2 regions of the Entomomonas asaccharolytica genome follow, and region 2 is predicted to be linked to the other one. Evidence: predicted binding sites of a transcription regulator. Region 2 holds the regulator's gene; the other holds the start of a gene.
What was found. Region 2 encodes sigma-54, which starts transcription at its own class of promoters, with help from an activator protein. Its sites were predicted from a motif close to ANTGGCATNNANNTTGCTNT; they were not measured.
Positions count from the first base shown of each region.

Region 1: the regulator sigma-54 is predicted to act here: its motif matches at 5,647-5,666, upstream of JHT90_RS00955 (pilin).

Region 1 is NZ_CP067393.1:200,816-208,956, reverse strand. Features, by position in the region: gene JHT90_RS00980 (energy transducer TonB) at 1-328, shown strand, start outside; gene rimI (ribosomal protein S18-alanine N-acetyltransferase) at 316-777, shown strand; gene JHT90_RS00970 (aldehyde dehydrogenase family protein) at 1,169-2,656, opposite strand; gene trpB (tryptophan synthase subunit beta) at 3,099-4,304, shown strand; gene trpA (tryptophan synthase subunit alpha) at 4,301-5,110, shown strand; gene JHT90_RS00955 (pilin) at 5,152-5,619, opposite strand; gene JHT90_RS00950 (universal stress protein) at 6,270-6,710, shown strand; gene JHT90_RS00945 (ferredoxin reductase family protein) at 6,707-8,026, opposite strand.
Region 2 is NZ_CP067393.1:2,756,005-2,764,145, reverse strand. Features, by position in the region: gene ppk1 (polyphosphate kinase 1) at 1-1,095, shown strand, start outside; gene JHT90_RS12855 (alpha-hydroxy acid oxidase) at 1,125-2,213, shown strand; gene JHT90_RS12850 (DNA polymerase III subunit chi) at 2,210-2,644, opposite strand; gene JHT90_RS12845 (RNA polymerase factor sigma-54) at 2,841-4,334, shown strand; gene hpf (ribosome hibernation-promoting factor, HPF/YfiA family) at 4,410-4,697, shown strand; gene JHT90_RS15270 (hypothetical protein) at 4,986-5,384, shown strand; gene ptsN (PTS IIA-like nitrogen regulatory protein PtsN) at 5,476-5,940, shown strand; gene rapZ (RNase adapter RapZ) at 5,949-6,806, shown strand; gene JHT90_RS12820 (HPr family phosphocarrier protein) at 6,822-7,094, shown strand; gene dxs (1-deoxy-D-xylulose-5-phosphate synthase) at 7,313-8,141, shown strand, end outside.

The DNA.
Region 1 (8,141 bases), 680 kb from region 2:
TCAATTATTAGGTGATATTGTTCATTGGCCGCTTTTTAAACAGATTGTTATTCCACAAGGGAGAAAAGAGGCACAAGAGTTTTTACAAAGCTTTATTAGTACCTATCAAGAGCAAGCAACTGATAGTTGTTGCCTATGGTTAATTGGATTATCAACTATTCGCTATACAATAGGACTAGACGAACAAGACTATTATCAAACACCTATTGTAGATTTATTGGGCCAAACCTTACTAAGCCCTAGCTTAGAATTACTGATTGATAACCCACAATACAAAGCTAACCTCTGGCAAAGCATTCGCCAATTGATCCCGCTATGGCAAGTATAGCCGATCTCTTTTTTCGTAAAATGACAATTGAAGATGTGGATGTTGTTTATCATATAGAACAACAGGCTCACTATCACCCTTGGTCAAAAAACATAATCAAAGATGCTGTCAGCAGTTACCAATGTTGGCTATTATTTAATCAACAGCAATTAGCAGGCTATGGTTTCCTTAAAATTATTGTAGATGAAGCTGAACTACTTAATATTGCCATAAATCCTCCACAACAAAATAAAGGATTGGGTAAACTGTTATTAGATCACCTAATGAAAGAAACCGAACAACTAGGCGCTAAAGAATGCTTTTTAGAAGTACGTGAAAGTAATTTAAATGCTTATCATCTCTATGAAAGTTATGGTTTTAATGAAATAGGACGCCGTACCAATTATTACCCTACAGCTAAAGGTCATGAAGATGCGTTAATCATGGCTTATTTAATTGCAACTGACTAATTTTAAACAAAAAAAATCCCAGATTTCAAATTTAGGGAGGGGGAGAAATCTGGGATTCAAGCTGTCGGGTTAGGGGAAACCCAACAAAAACTAACAATACTTAACATCAAGGAGTATGAATGAGACGTGTTTATATCTCAGTCTATCTATATGAACATGAATAATATTAAAAGTTCATTCTGTTTAGAAAAAAGTTCGAATTTTTAATAGTATGAATAATATGATAACAACAAATATTTGTTTTTATATAAAAAAATCCCGATTAATTAATTTCAAATTATTAAAAACTTATAATATTTGTCTAAAATAAATAATGTCCAATCCTTGAAATCTATTATTTATAGAGTACTAATGAAAGGGCTAACAGACTAGCCCTTTCAAAATGACAGAACTAGAATAAACCAGTAAGTTTTTCAGAAGTACTAATAAAAATATTTTTCTTCTGGGTATAAGCTTCCAAAATCATTTTATGGGTCTCACGACCAATACCTGATTTTTTGTAGCCTCCAAATGGCGCATGTGCAGGTAGTTGGTTATAGCAATTAACCCACATACGTCCTGTTCTCACACTTTTTGCCACTCTCAAAGCACGATTAATATCGCGACTCCAAACAGCGCCACCTAAACCAAACTCTGAATCATTAGCAATTTTTACTGCTTCTTCCTCTGTATCGAATGGAATGACTGCTAATACTGGACCAAACACTTCTTCGCAAGAGATTTTCATATCAGGCTTACAGTCAACAATAGCCGTTGGCTTAACAAACGCACCTTCTGTACCAAAACGCTCACCACCTGTTAATACACGCGCACCTTGACTAGTACCAATACCAACGAAACTTAGAATTTTATCCATATGTTTCTCATTGATTTGACAACCCATCTGTGTATTAGGATCTAATGGATCTCCTACTTTAACTGATTCAAACTTAGCTTTTAATTGCTCTAAGAACTTATCATAAATAGAACGTTGTACTAATAAACGAGAACCTGCGCAACAAACTTGGCCTTGATTGAATAAGATACCAATAGCTGCACCTTCTACAGCCTTATCCATTTGTGCATCTTCAAACACAATATTGGCTGACTTACCACCTAACTCTAAAGTAGCTGGAATTAATTTTTCTGCAGCAGCCTTAGCCACGTCATAACCAATATCTGTAGATCCTGTAAAGGCTAATTTACTAAAGCCTTCATGATCTAACATATACTGACCTGTGGTAGAACCAGAACCTGTTAGAACATTTACTACACCCGCTGGTAATACTTCATTCAACACACGCGCCAACTCTACTAATGAAATAGAAGTTTCACGTGATGGTTTAATAACAATACAGTTACCTGCTGCTAAGGCAGGAGCAATTTTCCATGCACCCATTAATAACGGGAAATTCCAAGGAATAATTTGCCCAACAACACCTATAGGCTCACTTAATACAATGCTCAATGTATCTTCATCAATCACATCTGCTTCATCACTGTGAGCACGAATTACACCTGCAAAATAACGGAAATGATCCACTGATGCAGGCACATCAACATTCATTGTTTCACGAATAGGTTTACCATTGTCTAGCGTTTCTAAGGTTGCAAAACGCTCAGTTTCTTTTTCTAATAAATCAGCAATTTTTAATAATAAAGCTGAACGCTCAGCAGGAGAAGTTTTACTCCATGCAGTAAAAGCTTGCCAAGCACTTTTTACAGCTAAATCTACATCAGCTTGATCAGCCTCGGCTAATACAGCCAATTGCTCACCTGTAGCAGGGTTGATACTGGTAAAAGTTTTACCTGAAGCACCATCCCTCCATTGTCCATTAATCAATAATTGATACTTTTGTTGTGGTTGTAATGTTTCCGATAACTCTTTCAATAATTTCATAATTACTCTCCTGTGCCACGATGAAACAACAATACTACTCCTTATTCATAAATTATTCATCTTCATTCTAAACTTATTATTAAATGCCTGACTTACATTAGTCATTATTACCACAAGAAATAAATAGCTATACTTAACAATTACTTATATTAAAGTTAAAAAATGAAAAATAAACAATTTTGCATAATAAAACATCCATAGTTTTCAATATAAAACACTAAGTTTTTATTAAATTAAAACTTATTACTCAGTAAAATTTTTTGTTTATTATTGTATTACTGCTTCAATAAACGCTATATCTTAAAGATTACTTATTAGATGTGGGCATTTATTAATCTTTATAAAAACGATTGCTTGAATTAAAAACAATTTATTATTGGGAACTTGTTATAATAAACTATAAAATAAACCACTCATTCCTGATACCACTTGTGGAGTAATCATGTCTTCAACGTATAACGCGCCTGATGCCAAAGGCTTATTTGGCCCATTTGGTGGTCGTTATGTTGCTGAAACTTTAATGCCATTGATTTTAGATTTGGACAAAGAATATACAGCAGCCAAAAATGACCCTACATTTTTAGAAGAATTAGCTTATTTTCAAAAAGATTATGTAGGTAGACCTAGCCCACTTTATTTTGCTGAACGTTTAACAGAATATTGCGGTGGCGCACAAATTTACCTTAAGCGTGAAGAACTCAATCACACAGGTGCGCATAAGATTAATAACTGTATTGGTCAAATTCTATTGGCCAAACGTATGGGTAAAACTCGTATTATTGCAGAAACTGGTGCTGGCATGCATGGTGTAGCCTCAGCAACTGTTGCTGCACGTTTTGGTTTACCATGTGTTGTTTATATGGGTTCTACTGATATTGAACGCCAGCAAGCTAATGTTTTTCGTATGAAATTACTAGGTGCTGAAGTTATTCCTGTGCAATCTGGTACAGGTACACTCAAAGATGCCATGAATGAGGCTTTACGCGACTGGGTAACCAATGTTGCAGACACTTTTTATCTTATAGGAACTGTTGCAGGCCCTCATCCATATCCAGCCATGGTTCGTGATTTCCAATCAGTTATTGGCAAGGAAACAAAGCAACAAATGCTCGAAAAACAAGGCCGTTTGCCAGATAGTGTAGTAGCCTGTGTTGGTGGTGGCTCAAATGCTATGGGGATTTTTCATCCCTTTATTAATGATAAAGATGTTCAGTTAATTGGTGTAGAAGCTGGGGGTCATGGTGTCAATACCGATAAGCATGCCGCTAGCCTAACAGGTGGTAAGCCCGGTGTTTTACATGGCAATCGCACCTATTTACTTCAAAATAGTGATGGTCAAATTATTGATGCTCACTCTATTTCTGCTGGGCTTGATTATCCAGGCATTGGCCCTGAACACTCATGGTTACATGAAATAAAACGTGCTGAATATGTCTCTATTAATGACGATGAAGCAATGGAAGCATTTCAAACTTGCTGCCGTTTGGAAGGTATTATTCCTGCACTTGAATCAGCTCATGCGTTAGCTGAGGTAATAAAGCGCGCACCTATATTGCCTAAAGACCACTTAATGGTTGTGAATCTTTCAGGACGTGGTGATAAGGATATGCAAACCGTGATGAGTTATATTAAGGAACATCAATTATGAGTCGTATAAAGAATTGTTTTGCTAAGCTTAAACAACAAAATCAAACTGCTCTCGTTACCTTTTTAACAGCAGGTGATCCTGATTACCAAACCTCATTAAGTCTACTTCAACAATTACCATCCGCTGGTGCTGATATTGTTGAATTAGGCATGCCTTTTACTGACCCAATGGCAGATGGCCCTACTATTCAAAAAGCATCATTACGCGCTTTAGCAAATGGTCAGAATCTAGCTAAGACCCTTGAAATGGTTACAGCATTTCGGCAACAAAATCAAACTACCCCCATTGTCTTAATGGGTTACTTTAATCCTATTCATCATTATGGTGTGGAACGCTTTTCCAAAGATGCGGCTAATGCAGGAGTTGATGGCCTAATCATCGTAGACCTACCAGCAGAACATGATGCTGATCTCTGTACTCCTGCACAAGCAGTAGGTATAGATTTTATTCGTTTAACCACACCAACAACAGATGATAAACGTCTGCCACAAGCATTAAATAATAGCTCAGGATTTGTTTACTATGTTTCTGTAGCAGGTATAACTGGTGCAGGTAGTGCTACTGAAGAACAGATTACTGAGGCAATGAGTAGACTTCATAGACATACTGCATTACCCATTTGTGTTGGCTTTGGCATAAAAACACCTGAACAAGCCACGGCTATTGCTAAATTAGCTGATGGGGTAGTAGTAGGCTCTGCCTTAGTAAGTCAAATTGAACAAGCTGCAAGCAAAGAACAAGCAGTTGATGCAGTGTTAAAATTGTGTAATGAATTATCAACTGCTGTAAAACAATTGAAGAAATAAAAAAAGCCCTCTATTAGAGGGCTAAGTATGGCAAACGCTATTTATTGATGACAAATGTTTGGTAAATATTTTCCTGCGTCACTTGCTGACATATCAGTTACACAATCCCAAGAATATGCACCTGATGTATTACCAGCAGCCAATTGCAAAGTAATTGTCTTACCACGCGCAGAGGATACTAATGCCGCATCAGATCGGATTTTGACATTAATATCACAACCATTTGTCCCCGTTGTTATAGTAATCTCTTCTATAATCTGGGTCGCATAGTCTGCTGGTTTTAAAACACCTTGATCAGCAGCATTCGTATTAACTGGACAAGTTTGCTTTAGTGAGTAAGACTCAGCAATACGACTTTTTAATCCTGAGGCCATAGAAAATACCTCTGCTAACTTTGCTCGTGTAATATAATTCTGATACATGGGCACAGCTATAGCAGCCAAAATGGCAATGATAGCGATCACTATCATGATTTCGATTAATGTAAAGCCATAATTTGCTTTCTTCATCTCTCTTATCCTAGTGTTATAATTAATAACGCAAAAAGTAGACCAATATTTGAAATAAATTCAAAAAAATTATATCTATTTGTATTAACTAGCATTAAAAACAATTTAAAATTTGAGTTTTCTTATCTGTGGTATAGCAAAATTAGGAAAAAATCGTAAGATAAGACTAATAGTGACAAATTTCGTCAATTTTGAATAAATTATTCATAAACTTGTTATAATTATGCTCATAGTTAAAGAAGTGTTTAAAATTTATTCTACACTTAACTACTAAATCCATTACTGATAAACGCTGTTCTTATGGACATGAACTACGGTAATAACAAAATAAATTTATTAATTGAATAACTATTTGTTTTATCTATTCCTTTTACCCAAATATATTTAAGGTAGCTTTAACTTACCACTTGTCCACACCAATAACGGTACAAATCCTTGGTGTAGTTTCGGTAATACTTTTCATTGTTTTAGCCATACTTGGGTACTGTAACAAAATATCGTAACAATTAATAAATTTAAATCAAGAAACTTCACAATAATGTATCATGAGGTCAATATTAGATTTTATCCAATAATCTGATATTGCGCATAGTAATTATTAAATTTTCATTTAATATAACAATAAACATTCTTCTTTAAAGGCTATCACTATGTTTAATTCTATACTAATTGCAATTGATGGTTCTAAATACACTCGACATATCCTTGAATTAGCAAAACCATTTTGTGCCCTTTATACAGAGGCCCATCTAATTTACGTGGGTGATATCGCTTTTACTATTGACCCTGTCTATGATGAGGATGAGGAAGCTATTTCAGCTGCCAGTGATGAACAAAGAGCAGCCAATCAATTAATTCAAGAATCACTAGAGTTTCTTAGAAAGTCTGATATAAAAGTAAAAGCACATATTGTGACAGGTGATCCGTCCGAACAAATTGTACAATATGCAGAACAAATTAATGCTGGACTAATAATTATGGGGCATCGTCAAATGTCGAAAATTTCTCGACTATTTGACCCATCAACCTGTATGAAAGTAATTGAAAATGCCCCATGTCCCGTACTTATTGAAGGTCTTAAAAAAGACTAACGCATGGTAAAATACTCTCGATGAAATAACCTTAGTGGATATCCTTTGCTGCTAAGGTTAGTTTTTAAACTATCAGCAAATCCTGTAGGTCCACAAAACCAAATACTAGGATAATTTCCTTGTTCATTTTGCTCAATATTAAGTTTATCTGCTGTTAAATAACCCCGCTCTTTACTGCACTGTACATGTAAATTTATATTAGGTAATGAAGCAACTAGTCGCTGCAATTTTTCTACAAATATGGCCTCTTCTTCACTACGTACACAATAATACAAATCTGCATGATAAATATCTTTATTAACATCATCCTGTAACGATTCTAACCATGATAAAAATGGAGTAATACCTATACCACCAGCTATCCAAATTTGTCGTGCTGTTGCTTTTTTCCTAAAATCGAAACAACCATAGGGCCCTTCAATTTGTATAGCATCTCCGACTTTAACATTCTGCTGTAAATTTTTTGTATAATCTCCCAACGCCTTTATACAAAGCTTTATTTGGTTACTATTATGGTCAGCTGAAGCAATAGTAAAAGGATGTTGCCCTTCGAACCTATCATGGGTAAAAAATACATATTGCCCTGCATCATGTTGCCAATACCCATTTACTTTACAAGTAATTTCCATTGTGTATTGATCCAATGTTTTAATCGCCAACACTTGCCCTTGATAAGTATGTCGTCTGCCAATCAAACCAAATAATGATAGTAACGCGCAACCCGTTCCAATTAAACATCCTAAACCAATCAAAATTCCTACAGGCTGTGACCAGTAACTAAAAGGCGTTAATATAACGGTATGAAATACTATAATAAGAAAAGCAATTGCCATTAATTTATGGGTATAGCGCCATAAATGGTAAGCAAACTTATGCCATAATGTTAATACTAGCGCAGCTAATAAAAACCATAATGTCCATTCACCTAAAGATTCTGCCAATTTCCGATTACGAATAAAGAAATCATCAGATATTCCACCCATCCTCATACGAGGTGCTCTTTCAAAATACAAGATAAGTACTTTACCAGCTAATTTTAGTAAATAATGCACAGCTCCTAAACTAATCGCCCAAATACCTGCCCATTTATGCAGATAATACATTTTATCTAGACCACCAAAAACACTTTCTAGCCATTTTGGTCTTATGGCCAACAGCATAATGAGAGACATAAAAGCAAAAGAGATAATACCTGTTAAATAAATTAACTCCCTCCTTATTGTCCACACATTCCATGATAGGTTAGGATTAACCATCAAACTAATAAACCAAAATAAAACAGAAACTACAACTATTCCATAGAGACACTTTTTCATATTAATTCCCTTATTCTGATTTAACAAAATAATAAGCCCATTGTCTTGATACTTTTATAAGTAGTATAGACATTTAAAGGTCAAAGGGTTGTCAGAACAAAGTAAAGAAAACGTA
Region 2 (8,141 bases):
CAGAAAAAGAAAGATAATTTGTTTGCTACCTTATCAAAGATAGATGTGCTATTGCTGCATCCTTATGAATCTTTTACACCTGTGGTTGATTTTGTAAGGCAAGCGGCAAAAGACCCAAATGTGTTAGCCATTAAACAAACCTTATACCGTACAGGAGCAAATTCTGAGGTGGTAGATGGTTTGGTGGAAGCGGCTCGTAATGGTAAAGAAGTGACTGCTGTTATTGAATTGCGTGCCCGTTTTGATGAGGAATCAAATTTACAATTGGCTACCCGTCTACAAGAAGCGGGTGCTATTGTAACCTATGGTGTAGTAGGCTTTAAAACCCATGCGAAGATGTGTTTAATTTTACGTCGTGAAGGAGAAGAGTTACGGCGTTATGCTCATTTAGGTACGGGTAACTATCATGCAGGTAATGCCAAGTTATATACAGACTATAGTTTATTAACGGCTGATGTGGCGTTATGTGAAGATTTACATAAATTATTTGGTCAACTAATCGGTATGGGTAAAACACAGCGGATGAAAAAATTACTTTATTCGCCATTTACCTTGAAGAAAAACTTATTAGAAATGATTAATCGTGAAGCGGCTGCTGCAAGTAAGGGGTTGCCTGCTCGTATTATTTTAAAAATCAATGGGCTAACTGATACTAAAATGATTCGAGCACTTTATAAAGCCAGTCAGGCTGGGGTGAAGATAGACTTAATTATTCGTGGTAAGTGTTGTTTAAGACCAGGAATAGTAGGTGTTTCTGAAAATATTCAGGTGCGTTCAATTATTGGTCGTTTCCTTGAGCATAGCCGCGTGTTTTATTTTTATAATGGTGGTGAGGAGAAAATCTATTTATCCAGTGCAGATTGGATGGAGCGCAATTTGGATATGCGGGTAGAAACCTGTTTCCCCATCGAGGGCAAGAAGTTAACCACTCGGGTTAAGAAAGAGTTAGATATTTATTTAAGTGATAATACCCACAGTTGGATTTTACAGAGCGATGGTAGTTATATTCGCTCCATACCAACAGGTAATCAAATACCTAAATCAGCGCAACAGATTTTATTTGAGCAGTTAACCAATCAAGGTAATAGTCGCTAGCTACTTTATAGGAAATAATGGGAGCATTTATGCCTTATTCGATCATACCGCCACAGTTATTCTCAGTAGAAGATTATGAAAAAAGTGCAGCTAAAGTCATCGATCATATTGCATGGAGTTATTTAGTAGGGGGTAGTGGTGATGAGCTTACGCTTGAATGGAATAAGCAAGCATTTCAGCGCATCCAATTACAAGGCAGGGTGCTAAATAATTTTGAAGGGGCTAACACTAAACTTACTTTATTAGGTAATACCTTACCATTTCCTATTCTTTTAGCACCTGTGGCATGGCAAAAGTTATTTCATAAGGATGGTGAATTGGCTACCATGCAAGCAGCTTCTGCAATAGGTGCTGGGATGGTGGTAAGTACAATGGCAAGTACTTTATTAGAAGAGTTAGCTGAACAAGCCACTAAACCCTTATGGTTTCAACTTTATATCCAAGCTGATCGAACTTTTACTGCCGAATTAGTAAAACGTGCTGAGTTAGCAGGTTATAAGGCTTTAGTATTGACGGTTGATGCACCTATTAGTGGGGTACGCAATCGTGAGCAGCGAGTTAATTTTCGATTACCACAAGGCGTATCTTCAGTAAATTTAGAGGGAATGCATGTGGTAAATAACACCGCTAATTTGTTAGAAAGCCCCCTATTTTCTGGTCAGCTTGCTAGTGTACCTACATGGCAAGATATAGAGTGGTTACAATCAATCACCTCTTTGCCCATATTACTGAAAGGAGTCACCTCTGTAGCGGATGCAGAACAAGCTATTCAGTTAGGTGTTAATGGGTTGATTATTTCTAATCATGGTGGGCGTGTATTAGATACGTTGCCTGCTGCAATTGAACTTCTTCCAAGAATAGCAGAACATGTGGCGGGTAGAGTACCCATCCTTATGGATGGTGGTATTCGTCGCGGTACGGATATTTTAAAAGCGCTGGCCTTAGGAGCAAATGCAGTATTAGTGGGTAGACCCTATATCTATGCCTTAGCAGTAGCAGGTGCAGTAGGTGTTGTACATTTAATAAATATATTGCGGGCAGAGCTAGAGGCGGCAATGGTGCTAACAGGTTGTCGTACCTTAGCAGATATTAATCCTTCAGTGATTTGGCAGTCTTAAATTTTACTGAGGTTGTGATACTGTACATTATATTGGGCAGTATTATAAAAGCGATAATTGGCTCGTGCTTTATCTTTTAGCATAGAGTCATCAATTACAAACTCAGCGATACGTGTAAATTGTTGGTGGTGCTTTGGTATTTCAAAACTTAAATTAATTAACAATGGGTACTGAATAGTTTGATAATCTAATGTTTCGAGTCCTAATGTAATGGGACTACTAGGATTATCCTCTAATAAATCATGAGGAATAAAGCTATCAGCTTTAAATTGCCACAATAATTGATTTAATTGTTGTCGTTGTTGTTCATTTTGACAATGAACATAGATATTACCCAACTGTGACCATGCTTTATTGATAAGACGACAACTGAATAATAAACAATCGTCTATAGTAGCAGTGGGTAGGTTATAAAAATCTACTTTAAGCATGATTAATAGATAAATAACAATAAGGTTAAAAGAAGGGATTGAATATAACTATTTATACTACTATATATTTTAAATAGATGCATCAAAGTTATTTTTATTATGCTGGTTGTTTCATTTTTCAAGCATGTTATTATTTGAAGAATAAAAAAACAGGCATATAATTTGCTTAAAAGTATAAAAGAGATATTAATTTGTTATGAAGCCATCGTTAACGCTAAAGATAGGACAGCAACTGTCGATGACTCCACAGTTGCAACAAGCCATTAGGCTTTTGCAATTGTCTACTGTAGATTTACAACAGGAAATCCAGGAGATATTGGAGTCAAACTCCATGTTAGAACAACAAGAAGCAGGCGAGGATTTCGATGATAATAATTTATTAGGTGAGGAAGACGTTTTAGTCAATCCAACCAGTCAGGAAATTAGTTTTAAAGATAATCATGAGGTGGCAGTTAACGAGCCAGAAAAGGATACAGTAGCAACTGATGTGATTCCTGAAGAACTACCCGTAGATACTGATTGGGATGATATCTATCAAAGTAATGTTAGCCATTCCCACGGTGATGATGACGAGGCTGATTTTACTAGTTATACCTCTGTAGGTGAAACCCTGCAAAGCCACCTATTATGGCAGCTCAATGTTGCCCATATGAGTGATAAAGATAAAACCATTGCGGTTAATATTATCGATTGCATTAATGAAGATGGCTATTTAGAAGAGTCTTTACAGGAAATTCATCAAGGTTTAGATGAATCATTGGATACCGACTTTGATGAAGTGGAAATGGTACTTCATTGCATTCAACAGTTTGATCCGCTAGGTATTGCCGCCAGAGATTTAAAAGAGTGCCTATTACTGCAATTAAAAGGGTTATTTGATGACCATGCTTATTACCAACAAGCGGTTGAATTAGTTGCAAATCACTTAGATTTATTAGGTTCTAAGGACTATAGCCAATTAATGCGTACCATGAAGATTAAGGAAGATGAATTAAAGCAAATAGTGATGCTTATTCAACATCTTAATCCTAAACCAGGGGCACAAATTGAGTCGAAAGAGCCAGAATATATTGTGCCAGATATTATCGTGCGAAAAGAGCGGGATCATTGGATGGTTGAGCTAAACCAAGAAGCTATTCCAAAGCTGCGGGTTAATCCTCAATACGCTAGTTATGTACAGCGCGCCAATAATAGTTCAGACAATACGTTTTTAAAGAACCAATTACAAGAAGCCCGTTGGTTTATAAAGAGTTTGCAAAGTCGTAATGAGACTTTAATGAAAGTAGCCACGCAAATAGTTGAACATCAACGTGGCTTTTTAGAGTATGGTGAAGAGGCAATGAAACCACTCATTCTTTCATCAGTGGCTGAAGCGGTAGGCATGCATGAATCTACTATTTCACGGGTAACTACTCAGAAATATATGTATACTCCTCGTGGTATTTATGAATTGAAATACTTTTTTTCAAGTCATGTCAGTACTTCTGAGGGTGGGGAGTGTTCATCAACAGCTATTCGCGCTATGATTAAGAAACTAATAGCGGCAGAGGATCCGAAAAAACCTTTAAGCGATAGTAAACTAACTACGATGCTTGAGGATCAGGGGATACAGGTAGCCAGAAGAACCGTAGCTAAATACCGTGAGGCGTTAGGTATTGGTTCATCTAGTGAACGTAAGCGATTAATATAAAGAATTGCCAATCCAAGGCAACTTACCTTATGCCTAACGTGGGTATAAGTAATTAAAAATGTTAAGGAGAAATTTATGCAAATTAACATTAGTGGTCACCAACTTGATGTTACCGACGCACTACGCAACTATATTGATGAAAAGTTTGCTCGTCTTGAACGACACTTTGATAAAATTACGAGTGCGCAAGTGATTATGAGTGTTGAAAAGTTGAATCAAAAGGTTGATGCAACGCTTCAGTTAGCTGGTGGTGAGGTGGTTGCTGGTGCGGAAAATACAGATATGTATGCTGCCATTGATGCATTAGTTGATAAGTTAGATCGTCAATTAATTAAATTTAAAGAAAAACATCAAAAACACTAGATAGTTTATACAAAGCTGAGGTTTGAACATAAGATGTACAAGAAAAAAGTGACAGATTATGAAACCAAACTTCAGCTTGTTACAGTCAGTAGTTTAGTTATAACCTTATGTTTGTTGCCTCTATTAATTTATTTACTTTCCATTAATTTTGTTCAATTTCTATTATTTCTTTGTTCGTTAAGTTTCCTAATATATTTATCTTTTAGTCTAATAAAAAGTGATGCTATTAAACCAATTACAAAAATAATATGGTTGGTTATTGCTTGTTTCTTTTTTGTTCAATTTTATATGCTATGCAATAGCAGTAGTAAAGCTGATCAAGTAATTACAACGGTTATATTAGGAACTGTATTTGCTTATGCTGTTCCTATGCTATTGGGTACAGCAGATAAATACTTTATTAGCTTTTTAAAAAGAAATTGTATTGATACAGAATTTGAGATAGATAGTTATGAGGCTGCTGAAGGTGGCGAAATAGCTGTTTTTAATACAGATACTGAGCGCCCTCATTATGCACGGTATGTTTATTGGTTGCTTAGTTTTGTTTTACTAATAACCATTTTGCTATTTATTTTCTTTAGTGTGGTGAGTGATTTTCGAGACAAAGGTTTATATATAGTATTAGTTATTGTATTTAGTTTTGCTTTAATATATACCCTTAAAAAGCTAAAGAATTTTTATGATTAAAAGTTGTCTATAAAAATTGATGTATTCTCCGCAACTATTTATTTAAACTGTTATGTTTAATTAAATAATAATTGGTAATGTAGTATTTTATATGATGCAACTAAAAGAATTTCTAACACCTGCACAAGTGTTAGTTGATGTTAATGTAACCAGTAAAAAACGTGCATTAGAAGTAATAGCAAAAACAGTAGCAGCCACTTGTGCTAGTGTAGATGAGCAACAGGTTTTTGACCAACTAATAGATCGGGAAAGGCTTGGCACTACAGGTTTTGGTAATGGTGTAGCTATTCCCCATTGTCGTATGGAAAGTTGTGAAGAGCCGATAGTTGCTATAATGAAATTAGCGACAGGTATAGATTTTGATGCAGTTGATGATCAGCCAGTAGATATTTTGATAGGCTTAGTTGTGCCAGCAGAGGCAACGGATGAACATTTACAATTACTTAAACAAATTGCTGAATTATTAAGTAATAGCGAGTTATGTAAGCAAATAAGAGCTACTACGGATAATCAGCAGCTTTATCAAATAATTGTTAATGGGGTAGGTAATACATAGGTTAAGTTATGCGTCTTGTTATTGTAAGTGGTCGTTCAGGTTCAGGTAAAACTACAGCGCTTCATTTATTAGAAGACAATGGTTTTTATTGCATTGATAATCTACCTGCTAGCTTATTTACAACAGCTATTGAACAAGCGTTATTACAAACAGAGATAATACAACCAAAGATCGCTGTTTCAATTGACGCACGAAGCTTACCGAGACAAATCGAAAACTTCCCCAGTATTTTTGAACGACTCAGTGCGAAATATATTCAATGTGATTTAGTATATTTAGATGCTAAAGATGACATATTAATTAGCCGTTTTTCAGAAACTCGCCGCCGTCACCCATTAACTACAGCCACCCGTTCCTTAGCAGAAGCGATTGATGAAGAGTCTAAATTATTAGCTCCAATCATTAATTTGGCTACCTTACATGTTGATACTAGCCAATTAAATGTTTATCAATTAAAAGACTTTTTAAAACTCCATTTATTAGAAGAGCCTGAACTTGGTACAGCTTTTTTGATCAAATCATTTGGATTCAAACGAGGAATACCTATGGACGCTGATTGGGTATTCGATTTGCGTTCACTACCCAATCCGTATTGGGTGGCAGAGCTAAGAAATTTGAAAGGTACAGATCAGCCAGTCATTGATTATTTAGTAGAACAACCTGAAGTTTTAGAAATGCAGAATGATATTCTAGTGTTTCTAGAAAAATGGTTACCGCGCTTTGCTGCTACTAATAGGTCTTATATTACTGTAGCAGTTGGTTGTACGGGTGGGCAACATCGCTCTGTGTATATGGCTGAACAAATTGGTAAAATATTAAAAGCTACTTTAAAAAATGTGCAAGTCCGTCATCGTGATTTGTTGTAGGAGAAATGTTACAACATGCAGTCGAAACAAATAGAAATTATTAACCAATTAGGATTACATGCTAGAGCAGCAGCTAAGTTTGTAGGTACAGCTGGACGGTTCGCTTGTAGTATTAAGGTTGGACGTACTCCTGAATCATTGGTAGATGGCAAAAGTATCATGTCAGTAATGATGTTGGCGGCAAGTAAGGGCACTATGCTTCATCTAATAACCGATGGAGACGATGAGCAGCAAGCCATGCAAGCAATGGTTGAATTAATAGAAAATTATTTTGGTGAAGGACGATAACTACACATTAGTGACTATAGTGGGTTAGTATTTACTGTGCTGTATCAATAGCAATTTTTTGTTATAACCATTGTTTTAATTATAATTATCTATACATAAATAGTTTCAGATAGGTCATTTAATGTAGTAAAAATAGCTAATAAAAATAATTAGCTATTTTGACACGGGGCGCAATCAGGTAAAATGCTCTGCTTGAATACAAAAAATGAATATTACTAATGGTTAAAACTTTTTACGATATACCGAGAGAACGACCAGTAACTCCGTTACTTGATCGCATTGATACACCAAAACAACTTCGTTACCTAAGTGAAGCGGAATTGGCTGTACTAGCGGATGAGTTACGTGAATTCTTATTGTATACAGTAGGCCAAACGGGCGGCCATTTTGGTGCTGGTCTTGGGGTGATCGAATTAACCATTGCCTTACACTATGTTTATGATACACCTGAGGATAATTTAATTTGGGATGTAGGCCATCAAGCCTATCCTCATAAAATTCTCACTGGGCGTCGTGAACAAATGGCTACTTTACGACAAAAGGATGGTCTCGCAGCCTTTCCACGTCGCGCAGAAAGTGAATATGATAGTTTTGGTGTAGGCCATTCAAGCACTTCTATCAGTGCTGCCTTAGGCATGGCCATTGCCGCCAGATTACAAAATAATCATAAAAAGAGCGTTGCTATTATTGGTGATGGTGCGCTAACCGCAGGTATGGCTTTTGAGGCTTTAAATCATGCGGCTGTGGTTGATGCAGATATGTTGGTGGTGTTGAACGATAATGACATGTCTATTTCTGATAATATTGGTGGCCTGTCTAACCATTTAGCGAAAATACTTTCTAGTCAAGCTTATCGCCATGTCCGTGATAACAGTAAAAAATTACTCTCCCATCTGCCTGGAGCGTGGACAATTGCACGGTTAGCTGAAGAATATGCAAAAGGTATTATAGCACCTACCACATTATTTGAAGCTTTGGGTTGGAATTATATTGGCCCAATAGATGGCCATGATTTACCCACGTTAGTGGCTACTTTGCGTAATATGC